Regions from separate parts of the Paenibacillus campi genome, predicted to be linked through region 1. Evidence: riboswitches for the same ligand, from Rfam matches in the RefSeq annotation. Region 1 holds a riboswitch; the other holds the start of a gene.
The links. A riboswitch is a leader RNA that binds a small molecule or an ion and turns the genes downstream of it on or off. The one in region 1 is predicted to bind thiamine pyrophosphate.

Region 1 (7,677 bases):
GCTTATGACATACGCAGCGTACACCAACTGTGCAGCCCATTGTTTTTGCATCCGCTACATGATCTTATGTACAGTAATAATCTATACAATCCCAAACGACATAGTTAAAGCGATCGTCCTTACCTCTTATTCCTTCCCGCAATGAAGTGCGGCTTGCAACATACAATTTTCGCGTATCCCTTAATGCTTGATTGTAGACAGGCTATTTATAAGGAGCAAGGGACATATTGGGGGAAGCTTAACAATATGTAGTCGCTTCACTGGAACTAGCAGCTTGTCTTAAGTACATTTACAGTTTGTCGATCTGACTATCGCTTGATGATGAAAATGAAACAAGAACTCATACAGCTTACTCTGACACAAACTCCCCGTATCGAACTGCCTACCCAGTCGACTATACGATTTATGTACATGTCGTATCAGTTACCTTCAATCCGTTCGATTAGCGAAAAGAACACCGATTCGGGATCGGTGCTCGTTGGTGTTTATTCATTTTGTGAGAACGTGTCTGCTGACAGCTTAATCCCCATCTGGATGGAGCAGGGTGTTGTAGAAGTCAAATGAACTGCATCGCTGTACAAATTGAATGAAAATCGACAATGTTCTTTTGCGATCGCTTTACAACCATACGATCAACAGCACCGTCGCACCAAGCAATGCCACGGCATACACCGCATCACGATAGGTCAACGCTGGGTGTACATAATAAGTGCGCTCTCGTGTGCCGGTAAAACCTCTTGCTTCCATTGCGATCGCGATGCGTTCGGATTTGCGGACGCCTTGGCTGAATAGGGGGAGTGCATAGCGCAGAAACGCTTTGCCACCATGTCCGTGGCGGTAGCCGCGAATGCGGTGGGCGATTTTCATTTGTTGCAATTCGCTTTGGAAAAGTGGAATAAACCGAAAGCCTGCCAGCATGCCGTATGCCCATTTGGGCGACAAACGCAATTGGTGAATGAGGCTCATCATCAACCGATTCAAATCGGTAGTAGAAGTGAACAGCATGCCATAGGTGACAAAACCGAGCATCCGCAAGCCGATTAGCAGCCCATTATGCAAGCTTTCGGTCGTCACGCGAAACCATGCCGATTGCCACAGTACATGCTCGCCTTTGCCAAACGCCGCTAGCATCCAACATACGAGTACGAAAAACAGCGTATACGGTAGCAAGCGGCGCAGCAAATAGACAGGCGTCCAACCGCCGATGCTAATGCCGATCACGACGGCGACTAGCCAGATTGCCAGCGTAAGCAGCGGGTCGCGAATGCCCATTAATACCGCCATAACGAGCACATGCACGATCAGCTTGCCGGACGGATTGAGTGTGGACAACCATGAACCATTGCTTTTCATAGCTGATGCAGCCCCTTTCGTTCCAAATGGAGACGGTATGGTAGCGGCGCTTCGATCGCGCTCTGTTGCAGCAATGTTCCGTTCAAAAACAAGCCTGGTGGATCGCCATCATAGGCGATGTCACCAGCTTGAAATAGCAGTACCCGATCCGCATACCGATCGACCAACTCCATATCATGCGTCACCATCACGATCGTCGTGCCCGCTTGCTGACGGCGATGCAGCCGACCGATCAGTTCTGCTGCTGTACGCGCATCCTGACCAAATGTAGGCTCATCTAGCAGCAACAACTCCTGATCAAACAGCAGCATCGTCGCCACGCTCAGTCGACGCTTTTGCCCAAGACTAAGTGCAAATGGATGTTCGTCTCGTAAATGCTCCAATCCAAATTCACGCAGCAATTGCAATGTTCGCTGCTGTAGCTGCTGCTCATCCCATCCACGTTGCCGCCCGCCAAAAGCGACTTCATCGTATACCGTATCGGTCACAAATTGCAGCTCCGGATTTTGGAACACAAAGCCTGCGCGGGCATACAGCTCGCGATCATGCCATTTGCGCAGCTCTTTATTATGCAAACGCACAGTACCGGACAGCGCGGGCACGAGGCGCAGTAAACTTTTCAAAAATGTGCTTTTGCCACTGCCGTTCTCGCCTACGATCGCCACCCATTGACCGGCAGGGATGTGTACATGTAACCCGTGCATAATCGCTTGACGTCCATAGCCGATCGTTAGCTGATCCGTTTGCAGTAAAGCGGGTAGTTTATCGCTTGCGGACGAGTAAGTGTCGGTTGCAGCATACTCGGTATGCCCAATCGATGGCGCCGTGCTGTCCGTTTGTACAGCTTGCGCAGCATGTATCGCATTTGCAGCTACTCCATCCGTTTTAGCTACTTGCTTATCATCGCTCGACTGAATCGGTGTGCGTTCAAATAGAGCTGTAGCGCCAGTCGAATGATGCTCATCCGACGTTGCTGGCGTTGCGATTATTCGCGTCGTTGCTCTGTCTGGCTTAGCGCCGGTCGGTATATGCTCGTCAGACGTTGCTAGCATTGTAGTCATGGTCGTTGATAACATGTCTATGTCTGCCTTAGCGCCTGCTTGCCCATTTCGCCGTTCCAGACGTTGCTGTAGCTGCTCGGTCAATTCCACTGCCAGCGGATGAGCAGGATTGCGGCGCACGTCTTCCCAGCGATATGGGAACAACCGTGGCAGCCATACACCCGCTCGCTCCATCTCCTGGCGATAATTGGCGATGATCTCAGCGGGCGAACCGTCCGCAAGCAAGCGACCATTACGATCTAACAATATGACCCGATCCATCCATTCGATACATCCGTCCAGCACATGCTCTACGACAATCATCGTATGGTGCCCTTTATTACTAAGCTGGTGTAATAACTTAAAAACATCATTACGACTAACAGGATCAAGCTGGGCGGTCGGCTCGTCGAAAAACAGCACCTCCGGCTCTAATGCGAGCAAACACGCCAGTGCGAGCCGCTGCTTCATCCCACCGGATAGCGTTTCGATCGGCGTTTGACGCGGAATATGCAGTCCGACCTGCTCCATCGCCCGCTCGATTAGCGGCTCCATCTGTGCGCGCGGAATCGAGCGATTTTCCAGACTGAAGGCAATTTCCTCGTCTACGCGCAGCATACAAAATTGCGAATCCGGGTCTTGGAACATGACGCCACATGCGGGCTGGCTTTGTACATGCCCTTCTAGCTCCGCTTCAACATGCTGCGGAATAATGCCTGCCAATACCGATAGCAGCGTTGATTTACCGCTGCCGCTCGGGCCGAGAATGAGCACCTTTTCGCCTTGCCGGATCGTTAGGCTAAGCTGCTGCAATACCGGGCGCTCCTGACTGTAAAAGCGTACTGACAGATGATCGCAGCCAAGATAGGTCTGCTTAGGAACCGGTTGGAAGACCATTGCCTGTTCCTTTTCTGCGGCGCGCTTTCATCAGCTCGTATGAATTTAACACACCGGTGCGCGCCAGCGCTTCGACGACGATTTGGGCGAGCAGTCCGCCCAGCACGATACCGCTTACGACTTGAATGCCTAGCGTCAGCCAGAACATCGTTAACGTGTAATAGCCCATCCCGTTCGCAATAACGCTATAGATCATACTACCAACCGCTGCCAGCGCGCCGGACAGCATTAATGTCCATACATTAAAACGGCGATAACCGAATATCGCAAACGCCAGCTCGGCGCCCAAACCTTGGAATATGCCGATCAATAACGCCGACAGTCCAAAATGGCTACCTGTCAGCATCTCGACCGCCGCCGCCGCCACTTCAGCGATCAACGCCGCGCCAGGCTTGCGAATAATATAAGCGACAATCGGGCTGGCGATAACCCAGATGCCAAACATAAAGCCCGCTCCAACCGGCCCGACCAATGCCGAGATCGGAATCCACAGCGTTGACCAGCCGAGATACACGACCCCACATGCTACGGATAAAATAACCGCGAGCACGACCTCCTTCATATTCCACGTCCGATTCATACGTGTGTCACCTCCACAGCGTTATCATCGTCGAGCGGTACCGGCCAATCTTCCAGCGTATACGCCATCTCCCAAAACAAATATTCATACTGACAACTCAAAATAAAATGCCGCTTCATCCGCTCCCGATGCTCCGCCGTCGTCCGCTCGGCAAGCTCGTCCAGTCGCTGGCAAAAACGAGCGGTAATCGTATCGGTGCGATTGCCATAAAAGTCGATCCACTCGTAAAACGGATGCGATGCATCCGGCTGCACTTCTTCCAGCAGCCGTTTACCGATTTCCCAGTACGTCCACGGGCATGGCAGCAACACCGCCAAAATATCGCCCAAATCGCCCTCTTGCGCTGCCGTCAGCATATGACGAATATAATTGTGCGCTGACGGTGCAAGTGGATAACCTTGCAATTGCTCATACGGCACCCCTGCAACTTGGCAAAAATTGTTGTGTGGGTGAATTTCACTATGCAGCACAAAACCGATCTGCTCGTTAAACATCGCCATATCGTCACGATGCTGACATTTGGCGATTGCCATGCCGTAAATGCGCATAAAGGCATTTAAATATTCAAAATCCTGTTTTACATAATGCATAAGCTGTTCCGGCTGCAACTTGCCGTCGGCAATGCCCCGCACAAAAGGATGATTGTAAATCGCCTCAAATACCGGATCGGCTGCCGCTCTAATTTCCTGTGAAAATCGCATCATTTCCTCGCTCCTTTGCCAATAAAAGTATGCGGAAAGAGCCTCCCTGAGCTAAAGGGGTACGCAAAAAAGCCGCCCCAAATGGAGCGGCAGTATAAACGGCATACATGATGCTATCCCTGCACAAGCTCCACTTTCCTACGCTAGTACGAACTAGATCAGGTTCCAAGGGTCCGAAGCAATTTCGTCTCAGCCAGTATATGGCTCCCCTAGTGGTCTTTCTCGTATAAACCTTGCACCAGGCGCAATCGTAGCGGCTGGCGGTAAGGCTGTTTAATTGCCTTTTACTCTACACAGCGAGATTCAGTATGTCAAGCGGCACAACTGTCAATGCAATGGAAAGCGGTCTATTTTATAAATTGATACGTGTCTTTTGGATACTTATTCCACTCATACGCTACATGAAACGGATTGGAACCATAACCGATGCCGTCTTTGCGCAAAATCGTACCGCCGTTTGGCAGGATCGGAGTTTGCGAAGTCGGATCACCAAGCACATCCAGCACGGTATTGCCACGCTTCAGCACGATACCGGTCAAATTGTAATCGTTTGGCGAGTACATCATCGCTTCATCGTTAAAATAAGCGGCGTTCGTAATATCAAAAAAGTCGTAAAACGTCGAGTTAATTACGATATAGTTCATGCCTTGCGAACTGCCGTCGTACAATAACGGGAGCGTAAAGCTGCTAATCGTATTCGTTTGTTTCATCCATTTATAAAAGGTGAGGCTGTAATCTTTAGTTGTGCTAGTAGCCGAACTCGTATTCATCAGCAGTGCGATCCGTCCGTTCGAACCTTCTACATATTGTGAGAAATACATATCTTTCGTCGTGATCGGGTCTTGCTTGACCGTAAATACGGCAGCACGTCCGTCTGCACCGACGACCCACTGCATAACCGGCAGCGAAGTCAATGACAGCGACGTACCGTTTAATGCCGTCGGGCCGGTAAAGGTTGAATTGGCAGTGCCCATATACGTCGTGAATGAGGTCTGACCTGGGAACAGATCGGATAGATCGTAGTCGATCGCCTGGATGCCGTATTTCAAATTGACCGTAATGACCGCTGCGTTCACCAGCAGCGCATTATGCACTTTTAGCGTATATTGTACCGTTCCACCTGCACCATCATCAGCGGTAATGACCACATCGGATGCACCATTGATCGTGCCTGCTTTGAGTGTGAGCGTATTGCCGTTGATTGAGGCGTTAGTCACATTCGGATTGCTTGATGTGAACGTATACGTCAGCGTATCGCCATCCTCATCGCTAAACAATTGACCCAGATCATAGTCGCGATCCATCGTCACGCCTGGGGTAAGCATTTGCTCCGAGATGGAAGCGACAACGGTTGGCGCATGGTTGATTTTGACGACTTGCAAAGCGAATGAAGAACTGTTGCGACGACCGTATTTGTCATAAACGTCAAATGTGACGGTCGTGTCACCGATCTGGAGCGGCGTGAGCAAAATACGGGCATTTTTGCCTGATACGGTAGCTGTAGCATGATCATACGTATCCGCCGTTACACTGACCGAATCGATGTCGAGATTTTGCAAATACGGCAACAGTCCGAACCATACGGGCGGCTTGTTCAGATTAACGATCTGCTTCGGAATGAAGGCGATCGTAGCATCTTCCAATACCGTCACCGGAATATTCGTCGTAATCTCACCGCCGCGTCCATCGCGTGCGTACACTTTAATCGTTGTATTGCCTGCGGTTGCGGCTGTAATGCTCAGCGTGCTGGCACTGATCGAAGTCTGTACTGCATACACATCTGCTGTCACCGCTTCATACGTCAGCACATCATCATCCGGGTCAGAGAATAAAGTGGACAGCTCGACGGTCGTTGCCGCTCGCCCTATAATGAGCGTTGCTGCTTGTGGTATGTTCGCCACAACCGGGCTACGATTGGGCGCTGGCAATACTGTCACCGTCAAGTCGACGACCGTTTGACCGCCGCGTCCGTCTTTTGCCGTGATCGCAATTTGCGTAACTCCTGCTTTGACCGCATGCACGGCAAGCTGATGACCGCTTAATGTCGTACTGGCGATGCCGGTATCATTGGAAACAGCGGACAGTTGTAGCGGATCGCCATCCGGATCGGTAAACGTATAGCCCAGATCAACGATTTCATCGTCACCACGCACCGTTACCGTTATAGGCAACAATGGCGTAGCAACAGGCTTATGGTTAGGAACCGGCAACACGTTCACTTGGAATGTGATCGTCGCCTGTCCTGGTATGCCATCATCGGTAATCGCGTTGTCCTTTGCCGTTACTGTTACGGTAGCGGTACCGACTTGCAATGGGTCGAGTTGCAATTGACCGCTATTGTTCAGTGTCAGCTTAACGAGGCTCGGTTGATCTACAGTGGCGTCATACGTTAGCGTCCCTTGCTCGGGATCGGTAAAATAATCACTTAGCGTCAGCGCTACGCCAGGCTGCTCCAATGTGAGCGTCTGATCGGCGGCGTTCGTACTTATCGGATTGCCATTCACGGTCACTTTAAACGTAGCATTTACCCGTTTGCCTCTGCCATCATTGGCAGCAATCGTAATGGTAGACGTGCCTGCAGACAGCAGGCTAACCGCCAGTTTGCTTCCACTTACCGATGTTTTGGCAACCGTTGATTTGGATGATGATGTGGCATAGACGAGCAAATCGCCGTCAGGATCATTAAAATGATCGTTTAATTCGATCACCTGATCGTTCGTTTTCTCAGTGGCGACGATATCCGTAATCGCTGCCGTGACGAGCGGCGTACGATTGCTAGTGCCGGAAGAACCAGAGCTGACCGGGCCGTTCGTCGTGCCCGGCGAACCGGTTGTCGTCGTTATCCCGCTCACATTATTGCTCGCTACCCCGTTCGCCAATGACACATTACCGACTTGAGCGGCAACGCCTACACTGACCAATGCCGCCGGATTGGTGACTTGTAACGTCTGTACCGTACCTGTCGTACCGAGTGCTAGCGAGCCGGTTCCGCTCACATTCAGTTGCGCAATAGAGCTGGTGCCAGTCAGCTGTGTCGATTGGTTGTTCGTCACATTGAGATTCGTTACATTACCTTGCAGCTTTACATTGCTCGCTCCGTTGTTAA
Region 2 (7,677 bases), 170 kb from region 1:
TGATGACCATCGATGGTGTCACAATACAGCCCATGCCAAGCCCAATCAGGATGAGCGAAGCGACGATCAGACCGTAGGATGAGCCAGCTTGCATCATCGCGACGAGCAGACTGCCGGCTATGACGAGTACGGAGCCGAAGACGACGAGCCATTTGGCACCGATCCGATACATCAGTCTGCCGGACAATGTGGAAGCGAGCGGCCATGCGATCGACATCGGCATAAGCGCCAGCCCTGCCATCGTCGCGCTGGAACCGGATACGTCCTGCATCCAGAGCGCACAATATACGGTCACCCCCATCACCATCCAGCGGGTCGTAAAACCGAGAATATAAGGAATATTCAGCACTGGATTGCGAAATAGGCTAAGCGGCAGCATCGGTTCAGCCGCGCGCTGCTCAATCCACAGAAACAGACCGAGAAAGACGATTGTAACGAGAAACATAATGATAATAACTGGCGAATTCCATGCATATTCCTCACCGCCAGTGAGCAGCGCGAGCAGTAATGCGGTCATCCCAATCGTAAACGTAATCGCACCTGCATAATCGATCGCTTTTTGCTGTTTGGCAAATGATTCGTGATAATACAGGAAAATAAACAAAATCGCGATCATGCCGACCGGTAGATTAATAAAGAAAATCCAGCGCCACGAAATATAATCGACAAAATAACCGCCGACAAGCGGCCCGAACAGACCGGCAATCGACCAGACGGACGAGAAAATACCTTGTACTTTGGCGCGTTCTTTGCCTGGATACAGATCGCCGACAATCGTAAATGTAACCGGTGTGAGCGCACCGGCACCAATCCCTTGCAAGGCGCGGTACCAGATTAGTTCGGTCATCGAGTCCGCCAATCCGCACAGCATCGAGCCGACGACGAACAGACCGAGCCCAATCGCAAATACGAGCCGCCGTCCGTACAGATCACCAAGCTTGCCGAAGATTGGGGTCGCGATACAGGTCGTTAATGTATAGACGGAGAAAATCCAGCTAATTAGGCTGAGCCCGCCAAGTGAATCAATAATGCGTGGTGAAGCGGTACTGACAACGGTTGAATCGAGCGCCCCGATGAACAGGGCAGCTAGCAAGCCTACCGTTACCATCGAGCGGTTCGTTTGCTTGGACATCGAAGCGGTTTCCTTCTTTCTGTATTGGACTTGAGCTATGAATGGCAAATAACGCCAAATGAATGCGTTCAATATCGTATCCGGTTCGCCCGATTCGGTCAAGTGGCAAAATAACGCAGCGGCAGCAAGCTACCGTTAGCGGATGCTGTCCGTCTGTCATTATCGCTCATCAAGAGCCAGCTAGCGTATTGGGACAGTATGGCGTGGAGCTGGTATGTTAGCAGCTCTACTAACGTATATAAGCTTATAACCGATACAGTTTGCGTGCATTATTATACAATTGCCGGGCGGCATCTGCTTCCTCTAACCCTTGAATATGCGCCCACGCACGGCATACATCCCGCACCATGCCTGGCACTGTCGGCTGTCCGGCAAACTGCCCTTCGAACCGCCACGGCCCATCTGTTTCGGTCATCACCAGCTCACGCGGATACATAGCGGCAAGCTGGCGAATTTCCGGTTCATACGCAATATCTGGCGTAAACGAAATATAATATCCGCTGCGTGCTAGCCGCTCCACTTGCGCCGCCGCGCCTTTAAACCAATGAAAGTGAGCGCGTGTAATGCGATGCTGTTCCAGTAGCTCGCATACGATATCAGCATCATCATAGACGGCATGCAGCACGACCGGCTTATCATAGCGTGCTGCCAGTTGCAAATGCTGCTCCAACAGATCGATATAACCTTGCTCGTAAATGGTATTGCCTGTGGTAGCTAGCTCCTGCCGCCGATAATACGGAAGACCGACTTCACCGATCGCGATCGCTTTGTCGATTCGTGCTTCGATCCAATCCAGCAACAGCTTCATTTGCTGAGCGGATGGCAGCGGCTGTTCCGGATGATAGCCATATGCCGGTCTGATGATGCCCGGATAAGCGCGTGCCAGCGACTCGGTGCGTTGACATGACTCCCGATTCATCGATACGGCAATAAGCGTATCCAGCCCAAAACGTGGCAGCTCGCGCATAATAGAACGTACGTCATGATCGTCATATTGATCGAGATGAATATGCGTATCGATCCATGTCATCGTCCACTCACCTCGGCGCGAAGCAGCTCGGTCAGCCGTCTGCGCAGCGCGATAAAGGATGGCGTATCGACCAATTGCTCACGCCGTGGTCGCTCAAACGGCACCTCGATTCGTTCCAGTACAGTGGCAGGACGATTGGACAGTACATAGATCGTATCAGACAGCAGCAATGCTTCTTCAATATGATGTGTAATAAAGACGACCGAGCGTCGATTGTCCTCCCAGATGCGCAGCAACCAGCTTTGCATTTCACTGCGGGTAAACGCATCCAGCGCACTAAACGGCTCATCCAGACAGAGCAGCGATTGCGGCCCGAGCAATGCGCGTAGAAAAGCGACCCGCTGCTGCATACCGCCGGATAGCGTATGCGGATACGCTTGCCTGAATTCGCTTAAGCCTACTTTATCCAGCCACGTCCGCGCCAGTTGTAACGATTCACGTTGCGGCAGCCCGGCAGTTTCGCGGGCGAGCACTACATTTTGCTCAATCGTACGCCACGGAAACAGTGCAGGTTGTTGCGGCATATAACCAGCGCGCCCTTTTTGCCCATTGATGCGTGTGCCTTGCAGCACAATATCGCCGTCATCGGGCAGCACTACACCGCCGATCATTTGCAGCAATGTGCTTTTGCCAGAGCCGGATGGCCCGATAATCGATACAAACTCGCCCTCTTGTACGGTAAGCGAGATATTTTCCATGACATGCAGCTGTTTTTTGCCTTTGCCAAATGTTTTGCGCAGTTGTCGCAGCTCCAAAAAAGGCGCGTCCAGTGGCGGGAGATCGGATACAACCAGATTAGTGAAACCGCTGTTTGATACTGGGGACGGATGAGCGGTGGAGCGATTGGGATCGTTCATGTCATTGTCCTCCTTGTGCGCTATGATTCGTTCGTTGCCAGCGAATGCACCAATGCTCCAGCAGCACGATCAGCGAAAACATAATTAGACTAAGTGCGATCACGATTAAAATCGCCACAAACATACGGTCGGTGCGAAAGGCGGATTGCTGCAATATCATATAATACCCAAGTCCTCGATCACTGCTAATCCATTCTGCAATAATTGCGCCCATAATGCTGTAGGTCGCTGCAATACGTAGCCCGGAAAAGACAGCCGGCAAACTGTACGGCAATTCCAGCTTCCAAAAGATTTGTCGGCGTGTCGCCCCGATCATCTCCATATAATTGAGCATCGTCCGATCTGTACTAGCAAGCCCACCGAGCGCTGCGACCGTAATCGGGAAAAAGCAGACGAGTACAATGACGATCAGCTTGGACATGATGCCAAAGCCGAACCAGATAATGAGCAGCGGCCCGAGCGCGATGACCGGAATATTTTGACTCAAAATAAGCAGCGGATACAGTGCCCGCCGTAAAAATGGCACGATATGCAGTATGCCTGCCACGACTAAGCCGATTAACACCCCGATGCCAAAACCTTCCAACGTCAATTGTAATGTTGCCCATGTATGCCCAAGCAAGCGATCATAGCTGCTGCTCGCTTCGATCACGATTCGTGCCGGGCTGGGGAGAATCCAGTCCTCGATCCGAAACAGCGATGTCGCCGCCTGCCAGATGAGCAGGAACAAAACGACCGCCCCTAAGGGCGGCCATATGCCTTTCCACCAGTCACGTATGGACATTAGCGATATTTCTCGGTCAAGCCGTCCATGCTAATGCCGTCCGGACTGTGCGCAATTTTGATCTGTGAAATGATGCTAGGGCTGCCCTTCTCCACAAGCGCCTCATGCATCTGCCGAACGATCTCAAGCAGCTCTGACAGCTCGCCTTCCATCGTCGTTTCGAGCGGATGAACTTCATATTTCACACCGGACGATTGAATGACTGCAATGGCAGCATCTACATAATCGTAGGCATGCTCACCCGGCTGTGTTTTGGGGATCACTTGAATGCTAAGCAGTGTGTTAGCCATGTGTACGACCTCCTTGAATGATAGTCAGCGAATGATAGTTATCAGTACATTAATGCTTGTATGCATAGTGTAGGCGGGAAAGCATCCTCCACTTCGGTACGGAATAAGGAATGAACTCCCAGCTCGCACTAGAATTTACGAACGAACGAGCAGAGTGGGTTGCTACAATTAAATTACTTCTAAATTACTTACTCCCCTGCGCAGCAGGCAGAAACTCATTCGTAAACGCTTTGCTAGCATCGAGCGGTTTTTCCAGCAGTTTCTGTTTGTACATCCAGTCGGCATAACCTGTCCAAACTTGTTCTTTTTGCAATCCCCACTGGGATGCATCATCTTGATAGCGTGGCGACAGCCATTCCTGGCTCGCTTGCACCAGTTTGGGATCGAGATCAGGCACCGCTTTGGTCAAGATGTCGGCAGCTTTGTCGGGATTGGCGATCGCGTATTCATAACCTTTGGCAGTCGCGCTCATAAACGCTTTCACCAACTCCGGGTTTTGTTGAATTTGCTGCTCATTGGTGACGATTACCGGTGTGTAATAGTCGAGGCTTGGCGAGTAATCTTTGACGTACAGCATATCGAGCGGTTCGCCGCGCAGCTTCGCTTCGATACCAGTCCAACCGTAATAAATCCAGGCGAAATCAATCCCTTTTTTGACGGCGGTAAAATAGTCTGCATCCCCGATATTAACGCTTTTCACTTTGCTCACATCGCCGCCATCGGTATCCATAATCGACTTCATGACCGCTTCTTCTATCGGAGAGCCCCATGCGCCATACGCTTTGCCTTCCATATCTTTGGGCGTTTTGATACCGCGATCGACCGGTGCGGCAAAACCGGACGTATTATGCTGAATGACCGCTGCGATCGAGACGAGCGGTACGCCTTGTACACGCGCTTGCGTAACGCTCTCCTGGTAGCTAATGCCAAACGGTACTTTGCCTGACGCTACAAGCGTATCCGCGCCGCCCTGACCCGGCTGGATTATGTCTACATTCAGACCGGCATCCCGGTAATATCCCATTTGCTGGGCGACATACAGACCGGTATGGTTCGTATTGGGCGTCCAATCTAGTACGACCTGTACATTTTTAAGCGCTGGTGTTGTGTTGCCGTTAGCGGCGGTGGAAGATGTGGTCGTATCTTTTTGAGCGCATGCTGTCATGACGAGTAGTGCGGCTGCCATGAGCAGCATGCCAAGCGTCGTTCCGATTTTTCTCATTTCTGTTATTTCTCCCTTCGTCCTAACCCCATTTGTCAGTCAACGATCTGTATAAATGAAAAAAGCGCCCCGGATCGGGACGACATAGGTTCATATATGAGCTTACATACATGGCATGTGCTGCTTCCTACGCTGGCATTATCCAGATCAGGTCATAAGGGTCTGTATTCATTCAATACACTCTCAGCCGGCTTCCTCCAGCTCCCCACACGTTATGCGCTTTTTCTAGGTGTAATTATAGACGAGCTGGCATCTACTGTCCAGCAGGCGAGCAGGACGAGTGAGCGGTTCAGCTTGGAACAGAGCGGGTATGTAACGAATGGAGACATAATATCCCATTTTGATTTGAACTGCGAAAGGAGCTTGATCATGAGTACAGCAACTACAGAACAAGCAATCATCAAAGCCCTGTCGAACAATCCGTTTTGCTCATTTGGCACAGTGGAGAACAATAAGCCGCGTGTCCGTTATATGGCAGTATACAATGATGGATTACAAATTCATCTTGCCACGGACCGCAAAACACATAAAGTAGAAGAATTGGAACAAAACCCGAATTGCTATTTGCTGCTTGGCTACGAAAAAGGCGGCAATGAAGAAGTCGTACAGATCGAAGCGACCTGCAAAGTGTCCAGTGACAGTGAGCTGAAGCAACGCGTCTGGAAAGACGAGTTCAAAAAGTGGCTGGATGGCCCGGATGATCCGGATTATGTCGTGCTCGATATTACACCGCAATCGATCGAATATATCGATCAAGACGGCAATCGTCAAACATGGGCAGGTTAAGCCAAGTCATTGACCAGGCAGTCATCCGACAAAATCAGCGTGATCTGATACACTATAAGCGAACCTACGGCATCGTTGCCAGGGTTCGCTTTTTGCTTTATTTGACCGGGTTTGCGCCGGAATGCACGTTTATTCGTTATCGAATTTTGTAATATTACGGGATGAAAAGTGAATGCGCAAAACGGATTTTTTGTCAGTTTTTGCTTCCATTATCAGGATAAAATAGGGACTGAAGGAACTTGAAACAAGTTGTGCAATTAAGGTATAACGAATATAAAGCTACAAATTTTAGTTATTAAGCATGTGGCTCGTCATGATTGTATAGCGCAAAGAGCACATGACTATTTTTTATAGCAGGACATCGCAGCGGTGCGGGATGGAGCAATCCTACCGGCATAGGCGATGCCGTTGCCATACGGAGTTTTGTCCATAGCTGAAGCTGTTTCGCTTGCCAGCGTAGCCTATGGATGCCGGAAGGGTTAATCGACGGGAGGTGGTTTCCTTTGGATCTGCAAAAGATGGAGCAACAAATCGAGCAGGAGCGCCGGATATTGAATCAGATGGCTGCCGAGCATGGCATTTGCGACCACCGCGTAATCGATCAGTCTGAGCAACTGGATCGAATTATGGATTCCTATCTGCATCATAAACAGCGTAAAAACAAAAAATTGTCGCCTAATCTTGGCGAAGACTGTTTCTCTTAAGCGCTCATGTTAGCAGCGAGATCAATATACAGGCGTCCGATCGGCAGCTTGCCGGATAGGGCGCTTTTTTGTGTTTGGTAGCTTGGCTTATTCTCATTTATAGTATGCTGCCTATTTTAAAAAAAGGAATCGAAGCGGCTTAAATTTTCAAATGAATGATGTTTAACGTACAGTTAGTGCGTACATGTGCAAGATGAGCGAATATTCAGCTAACATCCTTAAAAAGTGCCTGCTTGCCATTGCCCGATTGTGTTAGCGGGGATATGGTTTATAGGCGAAAACAAGTTTATTGCCAGCAGCAGCGTCCATACAGCATACTGTGAATCATTCATTTGAATGCAGAAAGGACGATACGCATGACGAACGATCACGATCTCATCCTATCGATGTCACCGGATAAGCAATTTTTGATACAGCAAGCGATGCAGGAGTTAGACGCTCGTTATGATGCTAAGACAGCGCTAATCTGGGGCGAGCACGGTTTGCACGATACACGGGAAAGCGCCCATTATGCGCTCGGATTGCTGCTGCGCGGCGGTGCGGACGAGTGTAAGGTAGCGAGCGAAATGATCGGACAGGTGCTGAATATGCAGTTTCGACAGCCAGGTGAACTGTATGATGGCACATTCAACACAGCGCTGGAACGTCCGTTGCCGCCAGCGGGCTATACCGCATGGGGCAGCTTTTCGCCTGGATTTGCTTATGCCGGTTCAGATGCGCTGGATGAAGTGTATCGACGTTTTGCACAATATAGCGGGCTGACCGATAATGAGGAGTTGGCACAACGGTTTCGGCAGGCGACCGATGAAGTGTTTCCGCGCGTATGGGAAAGCTTTGATCCGAATTGGCGTGAATTTATCGCCTCGACATTT

Region 2: another riboswitch for thiamine pyrophosphate. It lies ahead of U1I11_RS14770 (ABC transporter substrate-binding protein); the one in region 1 lies ahead of tenA (thiaminase II).

The regions. Positions count from the first base shown of each region.
Region 1 covers NZ_JAXSQZ010000006.1:175,662-183,338, forward strand. The annotation lists gene U1I11_RS15440 (energy-coupling factor transporter transmembrane component T family protein) at 619-1,353, opposite strand; gene U1I11_RS15445 (ABC transporter ATP-binding protein) at 1,350-3,290, opposite strand; gene U1I11_RS15450 (ECF transporter S component) at 3,268-3,870, opposite strand; gene tenA (thiaminase II) at 3,867-4,571, opposite strand; TPP riboswitch at 4,690-4,792, opposite strand; gene U1I11_RS15460 (S-layer homology domain-containing protein) at 4,919-7,677, opposite strand, start outside.
Region 2 covers NZ_JAXSQZ010000006.1:9,011-16,687, reverse strand. The annotation lists gene U1I11_RS14795 (MDR family MFS transporter) at 1-1,132, opposite strand, end outside; gene U1I11_RS14790 (TatD family hydrolase) at 1,377-2,162, opposite strand; gene U1I11_RS14785 (ABC transporter ATP-binding protein) at 2,159-3,019, opposite strand; gene U1I11_RS14780 (ABC transporter permease) at 3,021-3,803, opposite strand; gene U1I11_RS14775 (MTH1187 family thiamine-binding protein) at 3,803-4,093, opposite strand; gene U1I11_RS14770 (ABC transporter substrate-binding protein) at 4,278-5,258, opposite strand; TPP riboswitch at 5,423-5,532, opposite strand; gene U1I11_RS14765 (pyridoxamine 5'-phosphate oxidase family protein) at 5,685-6,101, shown strand; gene U1I11_RS14760 (aspartyl-phosphate phosphatase Spo0E family protein) at 6,605-6,805, shown strand; gene U1I11_RS14755 (hypothetical protein) at 7,162-7,677, shown strand, end outside.